DNA from 4 places in the Thermosinus thermophiluss DSM 23256 genome. Region 4 is predicted to be linked to each of the others. Evidence: riboswitches for the same ligand, from Rfam matches in the RefSeq annotation. Region 4 holds a riboswitch; each other region holds the start of a gene.
What was found. Region 4 has a riboswitch for cyclic di-GMP ahead of BLQ99_RS05045 (HD-GYP domain-containing protein). Riboswitches for the same ligand answer to the same signal wherever they lie in the genome.

Region 1: it holds a riboswitch for cyclic di-GMP, as region 4 does, so the genes downstream of both, gspE (type II secretion system ATPase GspE) here and BLQ99_RS05045 (HD-GYP domain-containing protein) in region 4, are expected to answer to the same signal.
Region 2: it holds a riboswitch for cyclic di-GMP, as region 4 does, so the genes downstream of both, BLQ99_RS09030 (methyl-accepting chemotaxis protein) here and BLQ99_RS05045 (HD-GYP domain-containing protein) in region 4, are expected to answer to the same signal.
Region 3: it holds a riboswitch for cyclic di-GMP, as region 4 does, so the genes downstream of both, BLQ99_RS07615 (HD-GYP domain-containing protein) here and BLQ99_RS05045 (HD-GYP domain-containing protein) in region 4, are expected to answer to the same signal.

What each region holds. Positions count from the first base shown of each region.
Region 1 covers NZ_FNBU01000002.1:131,425-136,447, reverse strand. Annotated here, with positions in the region: gene BLQ99_RS01980 (YqeG family HAD IIIA-type phosphatase) at 1-461, shown strand, start outside; gene BLQ99_RS01975 (carbon-nitrogen family hydrolase) at 477-1,253, shown strand; gene BLQ99_RS01970 (shikimate dehydrogenase) at 1,250-2,116, shown strand; cyclic di-GMP riboswitch class II at 2,191-2,274, shown strand; gene gspE (type II secretion system ATPase GspE) at 2,322-4,007, shown strand; gene BLQ99_RS01960 (type IV pilus twitching motility protein PilT) at 4,012-5,023, shown strand, end outside.
Region 2 covers NZ_FNBU01000013.1:48,144-53,166, forward strand. Annotated here, with positions in the region: gene BLQ99_RS09015 (MFS transporter) at 1-880, shown strand, start outside; gene BLQ99_RS09020 (DUF47 domain-containing protein) at 960-1,586, shown strand; gene BLQ99_RS09025 (LysR family transcriptional regulator) at 1,748-2,647, shown strand; cyclic di-GMP riboswitch class I at 2,701-2,786, shown strand; gene BLQ99_RS09030 (methyl-accepting chemotaxis protein) at 2,865-4,841, shown strand.
Region 3 covers NZ_FNBU01000010.1:57,885-62,907, reverse strand. Annotated here, with positions in the region: gene BLQ99_RS07625 (hypothetical protein) at 1-101, shown strand, start outside; gene ychF (redox-regulated ATPase YchF) at 311-1,417, shown strand; cyclic di-GMP riboswitch class I at 1,831-1,918, shown strand; gene BLQ99_RS07615 (HD-GYP domain-containing protein) at 2,076-2,963, shown strand; gene BLQ99_RS07610 (sodium:solute symporter family protein) at 3,086-4,561, opposite strand; gene BLQ99_RS07605 (DUF3311 domain-containing protein) at 4,592-4,792, opposite strand.
Region 4 covers NZ_FNBU01000006.1:19,899-24,921, forward strand. Annotated here, with positions in the region: gene BLQ99_RS05035 (methyl-accepting chemotaxis protein) at 1-1,241, opposite strand, end outside; cyclic di-GMP riboswitch class I at 1,445-1,533, opposite strand; gene BLQ99_RS05040 (helix-turn-helix domain-containing protein) at 1,686-1,907, opposite strand; cyclic di-GMP riboswitch class I at 2,171-2,258, shown strand; gene BLQ99_RS05045 (HD-GYP domain-containing protein) at 2,395-3,102, shown strand; gene BLQ99_RS05050 (response regulator) at 3,110-3,475, shown strand; gene BLQ99_RS05055 (chemotaxis protein CheX) at 3,505-3,993, shown strand; gene BLQ99_RS05060 (chemotaxis protein CheX) at 3,984-4,445, shown strand; gene BLQ99_RS05065 (tetratricopeptide repeat protein) at 4,476-5,023, shown strand, end outside.

The sequences.
Region 1 (5,023 bases), on a different contig from region 4:
AGATTGACCTAAATGACCTGGAAAAGCGGGGTATACGCGGCATTATTTTCGATTTGGACAACACTATTGTTCCGTGGAACAGTCTGGAAATGTGTCCGCGCATCACCGACTGGTTGAACGAAGTACAAGCAAAAGGATTTAAGGTCGCTATCGTGTCCAATAACTGGCAGAAAAGGGTTAAAGAGATTGCTCAGCGGTTTAACCTTCCCTTTGTTTCGCGGGCGTATAAACCGGCCAAAGCGGGTTTTCGCCAGGCACTTGTTGTTTTAGGTCTGCAGCCTGATCAGGTGGCTGTGGTCGGTGACCAATTGTTTACCGATATTTTAGGCGGTAACCGCCTTGGCCTTTATACCATTTGGGTGAAGCCGCTGGCGACAAAGGAGTTTATCGGAACAAAAATCCAGAGGCAGTTCGAAAAATTGGCCGTGCTACTATTACGGGCCAAAGGACTCATGAAATAAGAACAGGGTGATAAAATGCGTATTGCGTTGGTACAGATGAAAGTTATTGCCGGCGCCGTCGATGAAAATCGCCGCCGCGGGCTGGCGTTAGCTCGGGAAGGAGCAGCCCGGGCAGATGTTGTCGTCCTGCCGGAGATTTGGACAACCGGGTATGCCTTGCGGGACGTGGACAAGTGGGCCGAGGATGTTGAAGGTCCGACGATCAGTGAAATGCTAAATATTTCCAGGAAATATGGCACTTATATCATTGCCGGCTCCATACCGCTACGAAAAAACGAAAAAGTTTATAACGGCGCGGTAGTAATAGGTCCGGACGGAAATGTTGCCGCCGAGTACCGAAAGATCCACCTCTTCAGTATGATGGGGGAAGAACGTTTTTTTGCCGCCGGTGATCGCCGGTGTACTTTTAATTTAAATGGGGTCACGGCTGGTATTGCCATTTGCTATGACTTGCGGTTTCCTGAATTGTTTCGCTCGCTTACGCAAGAAGGGGTAAAAATCATCTTTCTTCCTGCTGAGTGGCCGGCCGCCCGCGGCGAGCACTGGCATTTGTTAAGCCGCGCCCGGGCTATCGAAAACCAGGTATTTCTTTGCGTTGTCAATTGCGTTGGCGAGCACAAGGGGAATCCTTTCTACGGCCATTCGATGCTTATCGGGCCGTCGGGAGAAGTTTTGGCGGAAGGCGGAGAGGAAGAAACGATTCTGTATGCCGAGGCCGACTTTGCGTTAGTCGCGAAGGCACGGGAGAAAATGTCGGTCTGGCAGGACCGGCGGCCGGAGGTGTATCTATGATTACCGGCAAGACCAAACCCGTTGCCCTCCTGGGCTGGCCGGTAGAGCATTCGTTTTCGCCAGCGATGCAGAATGCGGCTTTCCGGTACCTGGGGCTGGATTATGTGTATTTACCCTTAGCGGTAAAACCTGATGATCTTGGCGCCGCTATCGCCGGGTTGAAGGCCATGGGGTTTGCCGGAGCCAATGTTACCATCCCCCATAAAGTGGCAGTTATGGCGCATTTAGACGCCTTGGACGATACCGCCCGCATGGTTGGCGCCGTAAATACTATTGTCATCGAAGACGGGCGGACAGCTGGCCATAATACTGACGCCGCCGCTTTTATTGCCGCTCTTGCGGCGGCTGGCGTCAAGCCGAACGGAAAAAGAGTCGTTCTGTTGGGGGCGGGCGGGGCCGCCCGCGCCGTGGCCGCCGGGCTTATCCATAATAACGCAGCATGGGTTACCGTCGTAGCGCGTAACGAAGATAAAGCGGCAGCGCTGGCGGCTTCTTTTGCCGCCGATTACAAGACCATTTCATCATCCCCCTGGCTGGCTGGAGAACTTAGCCGTCATTTGGCCGACTGTGATATAATTATCAATTGCACGCCGGTGGGAATGTGGCCCAATAGTCATGAGATGCCTGATATTGAATGGAAAAAACTCAATCCTAGAGCCGTTGTCTGTGATTTAATTTACAATCCGAATGAGACCCGGTTTTTGCACGAGGCCGCCAGGCGCGGACACCAAACGGTAGGCGGTGTTGGCATGCTGGTCGAGCAGGGCGCTTTGGCTTTTACTCTGTGGACAGGCCGCGAGGCGCCGCGGGAGGTTATGGCCGGGAGCTTAAAACAACGGTTACATGAATTAACAGTTCTTTGAAATATTGTAAACCCGTCCGCTTCATTGCAGGATTTTTACCAATTTATTACGAATATATACGCAGCCAAAAGAATACTGCAATGGGTGTGATGAAGTCCGGACGGTAATGTGGGCACTTAGTCCAGACCGAGCAAGTAGTGCAACCGACCAGATGCAAAATAACGTTTTTGCTGGTGGCGGTTGTTTTTCGTTTATGGGGGCGGGCATGGTGAAAACACGGAAACGCTTAGGCGATTTATTGCTTGAAGCAGGTCTCATAACGCCCGAGCAGCTCGACAAAGCCCTTAACGTGCAAAAAAAGACGGGGGAGCGGCTGGGGAAAGTTCTGATCAACCTCGGGTATATAACTGAGGACAGTATGATTGAGGTCCTCGAATTTCAGCTTGGGGTACCTCATATCGATTTGAGAAGCATCCAACCAAATCCGGAGGCAGCGGCGGCTATTCCGGCTTCCCTGGCGGAGCGCTACCAAGTAATACCGATCAAAAAAGAAGGCCGCAAACTGACGCTGGCCATGGTAGATCCTACCAACTTTTATGCCATTGACGATGTCCGCATGGTTTCCGGCTGTGAAGTCGAGCCGGTTATTGCCGCGGAGAAAGAGATCGTTCGGGCGATCAGCGAAACTTATGGTGTAAAAGAGCTGGTAGAAAAAGCGGTGAACAAACTGCGCCCGGAAGATACGGGTAATATTGTCGAAGTTACTACCTCCGATGACGCGCCGGTAGTCAGTATCGTCAATTCTCTCATTAGCCAGGCCGTTAAAGAACGGGCCAGTGATATCCATATAGAGCCACAGGAGAAACACTTGCGGGTGCGCTTCCGGGTGGACGGTGTTTTGCGGGAAGTGGTCACCTTTCCCCGCCATGTTCACGCGGCAATTGTCTCAAGGATAAAAATTATGAGCGAAATGGACATTGCCGAAAAACGCGTGCCCCAGGACGGACGAATTAAAGTTCAGGAAGCAGGCCGCGATATTGATATTCGTGTATCTACTCTCCCTACTATTCTGGGCGAAAAAGTAGTAATGCGCCTATTGGATAAGCGGGCGGTTATTCTTGATATTAACAAGCTAGGGTTTTCCCCGGCGAATCTTAAACGGTACCGGCAAATGTACTCCCAGTCTTACGGCATGATTCTTATCACCGGGCCTACCGGCTCAGGCAAGACGACTACGCTGTATTCCACTTTGACGGAAATTAATTCTCCCGGCCAAAACATTATTACGGTCGAAGACCCGGTGGAATACCGCCTTGACGGGATCAATCAGGTGCAAGTCAATTATAAGGCCGGTTTAACCTTCGCTAGCGGTTTGCGGTCAATACTGCGCCAAGACCCCAATATCGTCATGGTGGGGGAAATCCGCGATGCCGAGACAGCGGATATTGCCATCAGGGCCGCCTTAACCGGTCATTTGGTTTTTACTACCCTCCATACCAACGATGCGCCGGGGGCGATAACCCGGTTGATCGATATGGGCGTCGAACCATTTTTAGTGGCTTCGTCCGTTTTGGGCGTCGTGGCCCAGCGGTTGGTACGGGTCATTTGTCCGGATTGCAAGAAGCCATACAGTCCGGAGGCTGAATCGCCGGAGCGGTTGTTTCTTGGATATTTGCCTGGTCAGGAAATTACGCTATACCGCGGCGCTGGCTGCCCGCGTTGCAGTCATACCGGGTATCGCGGCCGAGTAGCTATTCACGAAGTGATGAAGGTTAGCCCGAGTTTGCGGGAGCTTATCAACCGGCGGACATCCAGCGACGAACTGGCAGCGGTCGCCAAGCAGGAAGGCATGCATACCATGCGCCAGGACGGCATTGACAAGGCCTTAGCGGGAATAACAACCATAGAAGAGGTTATGCGTGTTGCTTATACTGGCGAATACGGGGGCTAATTAAATGACACTGGAAGGTTTATTACGGGAAGCGGTGCAGCGCCAGGCTTCAGACATTCATATTACCGTGGGGGTGCCACCGGTCTTTCGTATTCACGGTAATCTTGTCCATACGGACTGGTCACCACTTACTGCCGACGAAACAGATCAACTTTTCAAATCCATAGCTAATGCACAGCAGCAAGAAAAATTCCGTAAACAGGGAGAAATCGATTTTTCCTATGCGATCGCTGGATTTAGCCGTTTCCGCGTGAACGCTTTCCGGCAACGCGGCTTTACGGCCATAGCCGTCCGGGTTGTTGCCGAGAAAGTACCTACCCTTAACGAACTGGGCCACCCTGAAGTAATAAAAACGCTGGCCCGTAAGCCGCGGGGACTGGTATTGGTAACCGGTCCGACGGGAAGCGGCAAGTCAACAACGCTGGCGGCTATGATTGATCTCATTAACAGCGAACGGTCGTGTCATATCATCACTTTGGAGGACCCCATCGAGTACCTGCACCAGCATAAAAAGAGCATTGTCAACCAGCGGGAAATAAACACCGACACCCGTTCTTTCGCCAATGCCCTCCGCGCTGCCCTGCGCGAGGACCCCGACGTTATCCTGGTCGGGGAGATGCGGGACGCGGAAACCATTGCCATTGCGGTGACGGCGGCGGAAACAGGCCATCTGGTCTTTGCCACTTTGCACACCGCTGACGCGGCTCAGACAGTTGACCGGATTATCGATGCCTTTCCGCCTTATCAGCAACAGCAAATCAGGGTGCAGCTCTCCCTTACCCTCCAGGGGATTATTGCCCAGCAGCTCTTACCCCGTCAGGACGGAAGGGGTCGGGTGGCCGCCTTGGAAGTGCTTGTGGCTACGCCGGCAGTGCGCAACCTTATCCGGGAGGGCAAAACCCATCAACTTCTTTCGGTTATCCAAACCGGCGGCAAGCAAGGAATGCAGTCTATGGACTTGGCGTTGCGCGATTTGTACCGGAGCGGCCTTATTAGCAGGGAAGATGCCCTGGCAC
Region 2 (5,023 bases), on a different contig from region 4:
GGCTTACATCTGGGCGCCGTCGCTGGGGATCCTGCTGTTAATCCGCTTTATCCACGGCTTTGGCTGGGGCGCTACCAGCACAGCCGCCAGTACGGTAGCGGCCGATATTATTCCCAAAGCCAGGCTGGGAGAGGGGATGGGATATTTCGGCTTAACTACGACGGCTGCGATGGCTTTTGCCCCGGCATTAGGCCTCTACTTAACCAGTCATTTCAGTTTTTCCGTTTTATTTTTGGTATCTGCTTTTATCGTGACGATAGCCGCTGGGTTGGCCCTCAGCATTGGTTACCGGCACATTAACGCCGCTAACGCCAAAACGGTTCTGCTGGAAAAGGTGGCGCTGCGGCCGGCGTTGGTGATCTTCTTTGTGACCATGACCTATGGTGCGATCGTAGCTTTTTTGGCGCTCTATGCTGCCCAGCAGGGCATTGGCAATATCGGCCCCTTTTTCACCGCTTATGCCACCGCTTTGGCGGTAGCCCGGCCGCTCGCCGGACGGCTTGCCGACCGGCGCGGGTTCGATATTGTCGTCATTCCCGGGCTGGTTTTGGTTATGGTAGCCATGTTCTTGCTCTACCTGGCGCAGGGTTTGGCCTGGTTCTTAGCGGCAGGCATCGTGTACGGCGCAGGTTTTGGCGCGGTGCAGCCCGGTTTGCAAGCCATGGCGGTCCTGCAGGCGCCGCCAAACCGGCGGGGGGCGGCCAACGCTACTTTTTTTATTGGCTTTGATCTTGGCATTGGCTTCAGCTCGGTGATCTGGGGCTTGGTATCCCAGCTAACCGGTTATAAGACCATGTATCTATGGACCATGGCCCCGGCCTTATTGGCCTTATCCGTATACATTGTCTTTGGGCGCCGGACGAGCCAGTTAACTCAGTGATCATTATTGTCGCCGCGCAAGGATAGCGGGGACCGCACGGGGAAACATAAAACAGAAGTTTAAATGGGGGGGTACGTATATGTTAGCTTTAAACTCGAAAAAAAATAAATTCTTTGTATTGTTTTCCGAAAGCGCCAGACTGGCCCAAAAGGGCGCCTATATCCTCCATGACGCCCTGATCCGGCCGGAAAGTCTGCCGGAAAAGGTCAAACAGGTTTTTGACCTGGAACATGAGGCGGACGAACTTAACGATGAAATTCTTGACAATCTGCACCAGACCTTTATTACCCCACTGGACAGAGAAGATATTTTCGCCCTTACCAATCAATTGGACGATATTGTCGACTATGTCGAGGACATTGTGGAGCGGATGGCCCTTTTTCGCGTTAGCAAGCCAACCGGCGGTGCCATTGAGCTCGGCAAGCTGCTCGTGTTGTGCACCGACGAATTAGTTTCAGTCTTCGATTTACTGGCCAATATCAAGGGTAATCGGGAAAAAATACTGGATCTTACGAAAAATATTGTTGAAATGGAAGAAAAGGGCGACCATATCTATCGCGAAGAAGTCGCACGTCTTTTTATCGGCAATGTTGACCCTATCGATATTATTAAGTGGAAAGAAATACTGGAATTGCAAGAGGATGCCCTTGACCACTGTGAACGGATTGCCGACCAGTTAAAAGGCGTCTTGATGAAGTACGCTTGATAAAAGTTGTAAGCATGGCGTGGGCCAAACCCAAGCAATCTTACCTGAGATGCAGGCTGCAGTTTAAAATGCAGCCTGCGTTTTTTTAGGATAAATAAAATCAATAATTAAAATGTTTATTATCGACAAAATCAATGGTATGATTAAGAGGGGGAAAAATTATGGATATACGCCATTTGGAATATTTTGTGGAAGTTGCCCGGCACAAAAGCTTTAGTAAGGCAGCCCAGGCCGCATATGTCTCACAGTCGACAATCAGCAAAATGATAAAAGATTTGGAAACCGAGCTTGGGGTGGTCCTCTTTAACCGCAATTCCAAATATGTCGAGCTGACTGACGCGGGAGAAATACTGTTTTCTCAGGCGCAGCATGTTGTGTCGCTGTTTCAGAATATTACTGCCGAATTCGAAAGCATGGTTAAGCTGGAAAAGGGCAAAGTCAGTATTGGCCTCCCGCCGATAACGGGGGCTACGGCCTTTGCGGAGCTGCTCGGCGAATTCCGGCGGACCTATCCCAATATTGATATTGTCCTGTTTGAGTATGGTTCGAAAAAAGTTGAACTTGCCATCCAGGACGGGTCGCTCGATATCGGTGTAATATGCAGTCCGAGCAATAATGAAAACTACGAAGTGATCGAATTTACGCAAGATCCTTTGCGGGTCATCATGCATCCTAACCATCCCTTGAGCCAGTATCCGGAGGTCGACTTTGCCCTTCTCGCTGACGAGGCCTTTGTCTTATACCGTGAAGACTTTAGTCTTCATGACGCAATTATCGACCGCTGCCGTCTTGCCGGGTTTCAGCCGAATGTTATTTTCGAGACGTCCCAACGGGAATTGATGACCCAAATTGTTGCCGCCAATCTTGGCATTGCCCTCTTGCCCAGCAAAATTTGCGAGCAGTTGGACCCTAAAACCATTGTTGCGGTTCCGCTGGCCGACCCGCAGCTCTTTCTCCAAATGTCGATCATTTGGAACAAGCGGCGCTATCTGTCCCATGCCGCCCGCTTGTGGTTAACTTTTGTCCGGAACCATTTGGCAAAGAGCGGGGACTTGACTTGACTAACGGTGCACCTATTTATAAAATAAAATGAGTAATAGCCTACCTTTTGGAACTAAATATTGGGCAAACCCGTCGAAAGGCGGGGACGCAAAGCTATAGGGTCTAAGGACTTCTTGTCTATGATTGCCAGCTGCCGGTTAAGGAATTAACTGATTTTATTTAGGCAGCATTAGTCTGCCTTTTTTATTTTTGCAAAAAACAAAGAGGAGGCGGCATATGACGAACCTACTTTCCCGGTTTCCGATGAGGACTAAACTACTATTGATCTTCGCTCTGGTTGCGCTGGTTCCGCTGGTAGTTCTAAGCAGCATCACTTCCTACCAGACTTATCAGAAAGACGTGCAGAGTACATATGAGGACAATAAGCGGATGGCGGCAGCTTTGGCCGGTGAAACTGAAAGCATGATCCAGTCCTTGATTGATGTTTTGCGGCTAATAAGTCAGACCCCGCAACTTATGAGCATGGATCCGGCGCAACAAGTTCCGCTGTTAAAGCTGGTTAAACAGCAATATGCTGATTTCACCAATGTTTATGTGGCCGATGCGACCGGACGCCAGATTGCCCGCGATGCGGGCGAGCCTGTCAACATCGCCGACAGGGCTTATTTCCAGGCAATAATGAAGGGGGCGCCGGTAGCCGTAAGCGATGCCTTAATTTCTAAATTAACCGGACGGCCTACCGTAATTATTGGCGTTCCGGTGAAGAATTCCCAAGGGGAAGTGGTAGGCGCCGTGTGTGCTACCGTCGATCTGGGGAGACTTGATGCCAAAGCCCGGGCGATCAAACCGGGCGAAACCGGATATGCCTTTATTACTGACAACACGGGCAGGCTGATTTCACACCCGGTAAAGAATTTTGTCGACAGCCTTAAGAATGTCAGCGATTTGCCGCCGGTAAAAGAGGCCGTTGCCAAGACAACCGGCTTTATCACCTATGAATTTGAAGGTGAAAAGAAACTGGCCGGCTATGCTTTTGTTCCCAGCACCGGCTGGGGCGTAATTATTCAGCTGCCGGAAAAGGAAGCATTAGCCGGCGCCCGCCGTCAGCTCTTGGTATCGGGTGCAATGGTAGGGGCAGTGACACTGGTGATCATCGTTATCGCCATGACCGTTGCCCGGTCGGTTGCCCGGCCAATCGGCCAGGTAGTGGAATTTACCCGCGCGGTGGCCCAAGGGGATTTTACGCAGAAGCTGCCGGTGACCGGCCGTGACGAAACTGCCCAGTTGGCTATAGCCTTTAACACCATGACTGACCAGTTGAAAGAACTGGTAAAGAAGATAAATGCCAATGCCGAGCATTTAGCCGCTTCAAGCGAAGAGCTTACGGCCAGTGCCGACCAGTCTTCGCAGGCAGCCGGCCAGGTAGCCGCTTCCATCACTGGTGTGGCTAAAGGCGCTGAACGGCAGCTGGCTGAGCTGGAAAGTACCACAGCGGTGTTGCAGGAGATGTCGGCGAGTATTCAGCAGGTGGCGGATAATGCCAATCTGGTTGCGCGTCAGGCGGACCAGGCGGCCGGTAAGGCCCAAAACGGCAGCAGTCTGGTAGACCAGGCGGTCGGCCAGATGGCGCAGATTGAGCAGACCGTAGCCGCATCCGCCCAGGCGGTCACCAGTCTTGGTAACCGGTCCGACCAGATCGGCCAAATTGTGGATACTATCGCCGGCATTGCTAGTCAGACAAACCTGCTGGCCCTGAATGCCGCCATTGAGGCGGCGCGCGCCGGGGATGCGGGCCGCGGTTTTGCCGTTGTTGCCGAGGAAATAAGAAAACTGGCTGAACAGTCGCAGGAAGCGGCTAAACGGATTGCCGCTTTGATTAGCGAAGTCCAGGGAGAGACGGAAAAAGCGGTAGTGGCGATGGAAAGCGGAAACCAGGCCGTCAGGATGGGGGCGGAAGTCGTCAATACCGCCGGCCAGACCTTCCGGGAAATTGTTAGTTTGGTTACAAGAATATCTAGCCAAATCAAAGAAATTACCGTGGCTATTGACCAGCTCGCTGCCGGCAGTCAGCAGATTGTGGGGGCGGTTGCGCACCTTAATGAGCTAGGCAAAGAGACGGCCGCAGAAGCGCAGACCGTGTCGGCGGCGACGGAAGAACAGTTGGCGTCGGCGGAAGAAATCGCATCCGCCAGCCAGGCGCTTGCCAGGTTGGCCCAGGAGTTTCAGCAGTCTGTCAGTGTCTTTCGGGTTTAAAAACCCTGAACTGCTTTACCACTTCGGACATCGGTCAGCCTGGGCAATCGGAATTTTTTCAGCAGGAAACCCGCAAAGGAGATAGAAAGTTACGAACAGACGCTGCCAGAGCAGCGTCTGTTCGTTTTATGGTCAATAATGACGAGAAACCGTTCTTTATTCTTTGCACCAGTTCAGGTTCC
Region 3 (5,023 bases), on a different contig from region 4:
TTAACGTCACCGTCGGCGTCATTGCCGGGTCGGTGTTTATCCTCCTCGGCATGGCCCGGCTGAAATACGTCTGGGTCAACTGGCGGGACAGGGAGAGATAGAAGCCTTGCCAATAGCGGCTGGATGGTCTAAAATATATAGGTTAACGCTAGCATGAAAAGTGGAGGGGAACCGGAGGACGCGGAGAGGGATAATTTTGGCTTTAGCGCGATGAATATCGCGCCTCTGCGTTCTCAGTGGTTAAAAATTTTTTCATGCTTTGTGGCGCCATTTATTGGCATGATTATCTTTGCAGTAAGGTGGAGTTTACATGAGCACCAATTTGGAAGTAGGTATCGTCGGGCTGCCTAATGTCGGCAAGAGCACCTTGTTCAACGCTATTACCAAGGCAGGGGCGGAAGCGGCCAACTACCCCTTCTGCACCATCGAACCCAACGTGGGCGTGGTGGAAGTGCCGGACGAGCGGCTGGGGAAGCTGGCGGCGATGTATAAGCCGCGCAAGACGACGCCCACGGCCATGCGATTTGTCGACATCGCCGGGCTGGTGAAGGGCGCATCCCAGGGTGAGGGGCTGGGCAACAAGTTTCTGTCCCATATCCGCCAGGTCGATGCCGTGGCCCAGGTGGTACGCTGCTTTGCCGATGCTAACATTACCCATGTCGAAGGGGCGCTCAACCCCTTGCGCGATATCGAGATTATCAACACCGAACTGTGTCTTGCCGACCTGGAGACGGTGGAAAAAAGATTTGAACGCACTCAAAAAATGGCCAAAGCCGGCGATAAAAAAGCCCAGAGCGAGTTTGCCGTCCTTGAGCGCCTGCGCGCAGGGCTGGGTGAGGGGCAGCCGGCGCGGCGACTGGGCTTAAGCGAAGAAGAGCAGGCCCTGGTGCGCGATCTCAATCTGCTTACTCTTAAACCGGTGCTATTTGTCGCCAATGTGAGCGAAGACGATGTAGCCGATCCGGACGCCAACCCGTATGTGCAGGTGGTGAAACAGTATGCCGCCGGGGAAGGGGCGGAAGTGATCGCCGTCTCGGCCAAACTCGAGGCGGAAATTGCCGAGCTGTCCGACGAGGAAGCCAAGCAGTTTCTCGCCGAGCTGGGCCTCGTTGAATCGGGACTGGACAAGCTCATCAAGGCCGGTTATAAGCTTTTGGGTCTGATTACCTTTTTCACCGCCGGCGAGCAGGAAGTGCGGGCTTGGACCATCCGGCAGGGTACCAAGGCGCCGCAGGCGGCCGGCAAAATTCATAGCGACATTGAGCGCGGCTTTATCCGGGCCGAAGTCGTGTCCTATCCTGACCTCGTTGCCGCCGGCAGCTACGGCGCGGCCCGGGAAAAGGGCCTTATCCGCCTGGAAGGCAAAGACTACGTGATGCAAGACGGCGACGTGGTCTATTTCCGGTTCAACGTGTAAGCATGAAGAAGCGCAACACCGCCATTTCCCGGGTAATATTCCTTAACTGAATTGCCAATCTTAAACAGGGGAAAGACAAAGACTTCCTGGTGCAGAATTAAATCTGCGAACAGGAAGTCTTTGTCATAAGGTGCCGGTCAGGAAACAATGCCCCGGTTACGCCAGCGGGGGATATTGATCGGTTAAGAGAGTTGGAGCGGTGGATCGGCGCTGCGGTTGCTAACCCCCAAGCGGCGGCCGGACCGGTCTGTGGCGCCAACTGGGACTAAATTCTCCCAAATATGACTTATTTCTCCAAAAATAGGACTAAATTCCTCAAAATAGGACTTATTTCCCTAAAAGAGACTTGTCAAGACCCAACGACTATAGTATGATAAAAATTAAAGAAAGGTGGAATCGACATATTTTGATATGCAAAATTTGGGCAAACCCGGTGAAAGCCGGGGACGCAAAGCCATGGGTCTAAGGACATTAGGTGTCTATGATCGCCAGGTTGCCAATTAGCATTAGGGCTAATTGTTGTATATATGCAATGATGATGCGACTATAAGCTGGTTGGCAGGCGGAAAGCCTGCTTTTTTGCTGTTTTTCCGTAGGCAACCTGGTATCTATGTTTCTCTGTTGGTTGGCGTACAAGTTTTGCGGGGAGGGAAACGTAATGACAGGGGCAGGCGGAAACGGCAGCTTAGAGACGGTAATCAGCATTGCCGACCGCGATATTTATGATGCGGACGGCGTATTACTGGTGGCCAAAGGCAAAAAAATAACGCCGCAGATCTATCAGCGGCTGCTAGAGCGTAAAGTAGTGCTTAAGCGACAGGGGGGCGAGTTTACGTCCCCCCCCCCCCCCCGCAGAACGCAAGATGGGGAGCAAGTGGTTGCTGCAGTAGCTAAGCTAACCGCAGCCATCCCTGGGTTGGACCAGGAACTGATCGCGGCGGCGGCGGCGCGGGTAGGCGAGCTTATCGAAAATGGCCGCCAAAGCTTTTGGAGTATTCACTTGAAAACGCTGGTCGGGTATGCAGGCTGGGTTTATTCCCATTCTTTGAATGTGGCGCTGCTGGCGGTCATGATTGGCGAAAAACTGGGGCTGGCCAGGCAGGCCGGGCAGGCGGTCTGCCTTGGCGCGCTGCTACACGACGTCGGCATGGTACTGGTGCCGCCCGAGGCCATCAACCGTGCTGATCCACTGCGACCGGAGGAGGTGCTAATGGTAAAGCAACACCCCCGCGTCGGCTGCGACATGCTCCGGCCGCTGGCACTGGAAGACGCGGTTTTGACCGTCGTTGGCCAGCATCATGAGCGCTGCGACGGCAGCGGTTATCCGGCCGGGATAAGGGGCGGCGAAATCAGTTTGCTGGCAAGCATCGTCGCAGTCGCCGATACATTTGACCTTTATACGTCGGGGCGGGAATCCCGAACCGGGCTGGAGCCGCATCAGGCGCTTGAAGCAATAAAAAGCGAGCAGCACCTGTTTTGGCCGGAGGTAGTGGCGGGGCTGGAAGCAGTCCTACGGCCTGCCTGGCAAAATGCGTCGGGCGGGTAAATAAGCCGCTTGACAACCGAACCTTAAAAATTAAGGAAGGCGAGTTGGGTGGACATAAAAAGAAGGCTTTGGTTTACTGACGGCTGCGCCGTCTTAACCAAAGCCTTCTTAAATTATTGGTATTATGCTTTCGCCGTCTGCGGTGATTGGTCTTTGTCAGCTACCGGCGTGTAAGTAAGCAAGCTGACGCTGACAAATACAATCATGTTAACCACCAGGGCCACGAACCCGGCATTAAGATTCAAGCCGGCAATGGCGAAGGGATCCATTTTGTTGAGAATTAAAGCGAACACAATAACTTCGCCGACAATAAGGCCGGTATATGCTCCTATCTTGGTAGCCTTCTTCCAGAACATTCCCAGGACAATCATGGGGAAGAACTGGGTTACGCCGGAGTAGCCGGTAAGCAGGAGATTGACAAGCATATTAGGTTTGTAGATAGCCAGGTACAAAGCTATGGCCGTAAGGATAAGGACGACTACCCGGGCTAATTGGCCCATTTTTTCCGGGCTGGTGTCTTTGCCAATTGTTTTACCGTAAATATTACGGGTAAACAGCATGGACGTAGATAGCAGCAGGTCGGCCGCCGGGATCATGCAGGCCAGGGCGCCGGCGCCGCCAACGAGGCCTAACGCCCACCCGGGGAATACTTTTTGGACAATGGTCATAAAGGCCATATCCGGCGTTTTCAGCGGCGGCGTAATGACCAGCAGGGCGGTAAAGCCAATCAGCATGGGGAAAATCAGGCAGTACTGATAGAGCGGCAGGTATACGGCGTTGTGCCGCAAGACATCGGGGTTCTTGGCGCTGAAGCTGTTGGCCGAAAAATGGGGCCACATATAAAAGCCCAAGCTGGTCACCACGAGGGTGGACATTACCCAGCTGACATCGAGGTTTTTGGTCCCGCCCGGCAAGGCGAGAAAACCCGGTTTGGCCGCGTCAAGCGCCTCAAACATGCCGCCGACGCTGCCGAAGTAATGGATAGGCAGATACAGCCCAAAAAAGACGACAGCAACCATCATGACAACGTCTTTGATAATGGCTGTCGCGGCTACGCCCCGCAGGCCGCTGACATAGACAAAGGTCGCCACCATGGTAAAGGCAATGAGCATTGCCGGCACGCGGGTAATCTGGCCATAGGAACAAGTTTCAATGATGAGTCCCAACCCGGTAAGCTGCAGCTGCAGATAAGGCAAGAGAAACGCGACGCCGATGCAGGCGGTCAGAATGCCCAGGGGTCTGCTCTTATATAGATGTTCCACCAAATCCGGCTGGGTCATCAGGCCGTATTTGCGGCCCAGCGGCGAAATGGCGGGCAATAGGTAGTAGCCTACCAGATAAGCCAGGGCGCCATAACCGAGGATGTAAAATGTGGGGCCGCCGCGGGCATAGGCCCAGCCGCTGGCGCCAAGAAAGGCAAATGCGGTGTATATTTCACCCGCCATAATGAACCAGTTGAGCCACCGGCCGAAGTTGCGGCCGCCAACCGCCCATTGTTCCAGGTTCATTTTTTGTTTCATCCCAGGAATCATGCCGACAATTGTTGCGACAATAACAAAAGTGAAGATGACAACAAGCGCAAGTACTTCGTTTGACATACAACACCAACCTTTCGCCGGTTATTTAGATTAAACATCCGCGTCGTCTTTGTTTTTATCGAGGCGATAAAGGGCGCTTATGCACAAAAAAGCGACGATAATTCCGGCAATCAGCCAGAAGGCCAAAAACGGCAACCCTAATACAAAAGGCTTTACTCTGTTAACGAACGGAATCATACCAATAGTCCAGATAAACGGAATCAATGTTAAAATCACTTTTACCGGATTCATGCCTAAATCTCCTTTCCTATTTTATTGGTAACAGCCGCAGCGATGCGTTTTGTCCACCTAACCGGCTTGAGGCCGCACCGGATTTATGGCTGACCTGTTCCAATTTCCGGATCACCCCTGATATTATTCAGATATCTAAATATATTGCCTTGTATATTTTTTATTCCAAATAGTACTAAAATCCTGCCGCTGCTTGTTAATTTTGAACAAATTACATCTAAGAATTAGACT
Region 4 (5,023 bases):
ACTTCCTGAATGGCTTTGGCCACTTCGTTAGAGGATGACGCTACTTCCTGGGAGGCGGCGCTCAAGCTTTCCGAGCTTGTCGACAATATCTTGGCGTCGCTACGAATGCTGCCAATAAGGGGGCGCAGGTCATGCTGCAGTTTGTCAAGCGCCCTGGTTAATTGGCCGATCTCGTCCTCACGGCGGAGGAACTTTTCCGGTACTGCCCTGGTGAAGTCGCCGTCGGCAATGACGCTTAAGTGGTCGACCGCCAGCTTCAGCGGGACAGCAATGCTCCGGGCGATGAAGACCGTCAGGGCCAGGGCGATGGCGAGCACCAGCGCGGAAACCACCAGCAGCACCCGGTTTAGACCGGCTACCTTATCCAGCACTTCATCTTCCGGGGCGTTAATGGCGACTGACCAGCCGGTGCTCTTGACCGGGGCAAAGGCAACATATTTCTTTTGTCCTTGATAGGTGTAGACACCTACGCCTTCCTCGCCTTTGGCCATCCGGGAGATGATAGCCGCCAGTCCGGCCAGCTCTTGATTAGTCTTGGCCTCTTCGATGAAATTTACCTGTTTAAGAACAAGTTCTTGATCTTTATGGCCGATCGTTTTACCGGTACTATCGACCGCGAAGGCATAGCCAGTTTGGGCATAGGAAAGGCTGCCCACGGTCTTGGCAAAATGGGCGCCGTCAACGATGCCGAAGACCACACCGGTTATCTCGCCGCTAGCATAGTGGCGGACCGGGGCGGCCACGCCAAACATGACCGAGTTGTCTACTTTGCTGACCAATGTACTGGATATATATGTTTTGCCGGCCAGCGCCTGCTTGAAGTAGTCCCGGTCGGCAAGGTCGGCGGTCCTGCCGTCCGGATAAAAGGCCTTGCCGGACTTGTCGATGAGACCCATGCGTTTAAAGCCCAGTTTTTCTGCCTGTTGCAGTTCCGCAGCCAAAACAGCGAGTTTTTCTTCTAAAGTAGCTTCCCGGTCGCCGGCTTTGCCGCGGACGACATTGCGCGCCGCCACGTTTTCCACTATATATTTGAGGGTATCAATGCGATTGTCCTGCATGGCCGTATATTGTTTGACCACTTTCAGCATGCCATCTTCGGCTTCGGCTTTTACCGCCTCGCCGGCGCGGTTGGTACTGACCAACCAGAGCGCCAGACACCCTGCCAGCACGACCAGGCCAAAAAACAGGGTCATCTTTGTCAGTAGGCTTTTCATGTTTATGCGCAAGAATTTCATAAACATATCCTTTCCCCTAACCGCGGCCGCTCCCCGGGCGGCGGCCAGGATAACGCCTCCTTCGCTGAATTTGTTGGCTTTGAATAGTTTACCATCCGTTTGCTAGCTAGGTCCCCAAAAGACATAGTATGTTTTACTTTTATCACCGCCCCTTTTTCAAAATAAAAAATCCTTCTATACGGCTAAAGGTATAGAAGGACCCGCCGCAATCATGCAACCGGCTGCCATAGAATAACTGCTATTCCTTAGGCCCGTGGCTTTGCGTCCCTGCCTTTCGACAGGTTTGCCTTTGGATAATTGCTTTAAGATAATCGCTATTAAAGTAATTGCCATAAATTAACTTAGACTATTATTAAATATGTTGTCAAGCCTTTTTAATACTTTTTTTAGATGGCTGGGTCGGCGGCACGAGCCCGTCTGTTTATTTCTGGAGGCTTGGTGCTAAAGTTATTATGGCATATTGTCGGTTCGCCCGGTGAGCCAGTCCAGAGAGACATCAAAATAGTCAGCAATAGCAACAACAACATCGAGCGGCGGAATACGGTCGCCTAGCTCCCACCGGCTTACGGTTTGTTTAGATACATTGAAGATTCTGCCGAACTGCTCAGCCGTCAGGTTGTGTTTTTGGCGCAGTTGCCGTAACCTGACACAAAAAATTTCGTGTAGAAACATAAAAACCCCCTTGCGAGTCACCGAAAAGGTGACTATAATTTAAGAAGGTAAAAAAATTGTAAAATGGTGCTGATTGGTGCGATTTGTAGGGCGGCGGTTTTGAAAAGACGGGCGACGTAGCCGCTGCTTGAATAATCAGATCAACTAAAATAAGTTCAATAACGTGGTTGGTAAAGTCCTTTTCGGAATTTGCCAGCCAAGTGCTTACCTGCACGAATTTAAAAGTTGGAAAATTATAAATTTTAAATCGAAATATCAATTGTCGTTGATAAAGGCAAACCCGGTGAAAGCCGGGGACGCAAAGCTACGGGCCTAAATTCGTGGTTAGAATATGGCAGCCGGGTTGCCAAGTCGACAGGTATTAGTATGACTATTTTGCGTGGTAATGGCTGCTTTGAGGCAGCCGTTTTTTTGTGTGCGCCCGGCATGGGCTTGTCTATAGGGTGAAAGGCAGGCAATATAGCGCCAGGCGAAGGGAGAGGGTAAATTGCTGGTAGGTAATGATGACAATAAGTTATGGTTGGGTTTAGACGATGCTGGCGCCTGGCTGGAGGACCTACTTGCTGACAAGACCCGGATAGGTCACGGTATTGACAGCCCGCGAGAAGTCTTTTTGTCTGCGGTTATAAAAGCATTGGTCAATGCCCTGGAAGCCCGAGATCGTTACATTTACCGTCATTCCGCCGGGGTGGCGGTTCTGGCCGGGAAAATTGCCAGCAAGCTTGTCTGGTCGGAGAAAGAAGCGTATTATATTGAGCTTGCCTCGCTTCTTCATGATATTGGCAAGATTGGCATGCCTGACGCGGTTTTGGGCAAGCCTGGCTCCCTGACGCCGGAAGAGTGGGAATTAATGAGGCGGCATCCGGATATTGGAGCAGATATTATCGCCGACATCCCGGGCATGGTGTCGGTAGCCGATATTGTCCGTCATCACCATGAGCGATGGGATGGCCGCGGCTATCCTGCCGGCCTGGCTGGAGCAGCCATTCCGCTGGGGGCGCGCATTGTGGCGGTGGCGGATAGTTTCCAGGCTATGGTTTCGGATCGGCCTTACCGGGCCAGGCGCTCAGCGATACAGGCGATGCAGGAAATCAAGGCTGCTGCCGGCAGCCAGTTCGATCCGGCAGTAGTAGAAGCATTTATCGATGTTTTTAATGAATATTGCGATCATAAAAAACAGGCAACAGGAGGTTAATCTGGATATGGACAAGGTTCGCGTTTTGGTGGTTGATGATTCGCCGTTTATTCACCGGGCTGTCGCCAGGGCCTTTAAGAACGAGGAAAAATTTGAACTTGTCGGGTCGGCTTACAATGGCAAGGAAGGCAGTGCAATGTATTTTGACCTTAAACCGGATGTGGTCATTATGGATATAACCATGCCGGTTATGGATGGGCTGGCGGCTGCCCAAGAAATTTTGGGCAAAGATAACCAGGCCAGGATTATCTTTCAGAGCGCCATGGGTGATGATGAACTGGTTAAAAAGGCCAGAGAAATGGGTGTCAAAGAGTTTATCCAAAAACCGTTCAAAGACGATGAGTTGAAAAATATTATCAGCGCGCTTGTGTAAAGTTGTTAGCCGGAAGGGAGTGGGGCTTTTTGGACCAGTTGGGAAAAAATATAGTGACGGGCTGGTTGCCGGCGGTACGGCGGGTGTTGTGCGAGATGGCAGGCCTGGACATAACGGCAGCCAATTGTTTGCCGCAAAATGATATATTTAGTTCGGCGGGGTTGGCGGTAATTATTGGGGTTACCGGGAAGGCCCCGGGGCGGATTATCCTGGATATGTCTGAGGCGACAGCACGCAAACTGAGTGCTGCTATTAACGGCGAAGATGACCTTGACGATGAGCTTATTATGGATACAGTTGCCGAACTGGGCAATATTTTGTCCGGGCATATCATTACTTGGTTAAACAATAGGCGGGCCGGGTTAGGCCTTATGCTGACTCCTCCGGGAGTGTTTGTCGGCAAGGACCTTAAGATTGTCACGCCTAAGCTGGAGGCGCAAATCATTGTTGTTGACACTCCGGCTGGGCACATTGTCTTGAGCATTGGTTTTGAAAGGGGGATTGAACAGTGGACGTGAAACTAGTCGCCCCCTTTGTCGAAGGCGTAGCGAATATTTTGCCGCAATTCGGGTTTACCCAGGTTCGCCGCGGAAAGTTGGCCTTGAAGGACAAGCTTATCGTTACCATGGACGTTAATGTGCTTATTGGCCTGAATATGGACTTGCATGGGAATGTCGCCTATGCGATGGATGAAGCGACCGCCAAAAAGGTAGCATCGCGCATGATGATGGGTATGCCGGTGGACGAATTAAATGAGTTGGCCCAGAGTGCCGTGGCTGAGCTGGCTAATATGGTTGCTGCCCAAGCTGTGACCATATTGGAAGGGATCGGTAAGCGGGTTAATATTTCGCCGCCGACGCTGGTTATGGGGAAGAATGTTACCGTTAGAATGAGCCGGGTAAAAACACTGGTTGTGGAAATGATTACCGAGGATGGAACAATCGAAATCAATATCGGGCTGGAGGTCTAAAAAGGCTCGCGGGGAAAGGAGGCTGTGGACTTGTCGGTACTTGACATACTGAGCAAAAAAGCGAGGCGGCGCCAGGTGGTGTCTCATCCCGTAAAATCCGAAAGTCCCGAAGTTCGTGCAGCTTATATTGAAGCCGTTACCTGGGCGTTTACGTTGACTTCCATATATGGGGATCGTATGATGGAACGTCTGGACGAACTGAGCGCTTACCTGCGCGAAACTGTCCCAGACAAGGTCAAAATCGGCAATTTTATCGTGCGGGAAGAAGACGTGGATAGTGTTATTAGCCGGCTGGGCGGCAGCGGCAACAGCAGGAAAGTAGCAGCCTTGCTCTTATTCGATTTGTATTTGCTCGCGTTTTCTTCTGGCAAAGCAGTACCGGCAATGCAGGAATTGGCAGACCTTTTGAGTGATGCACTGAATATGCCTGAAGACGGACGACGGTTGTTGGCTTATGCCGCAGCGCGAGCGGCAGACGGGGCGGATCCCAGGCCGGCCATCCTGCAAATAGCCTGCAGTGGTGCGGACTATTGGGATGGTAGCGGCGAAATATTGAACTATATCATCAACTATTATTC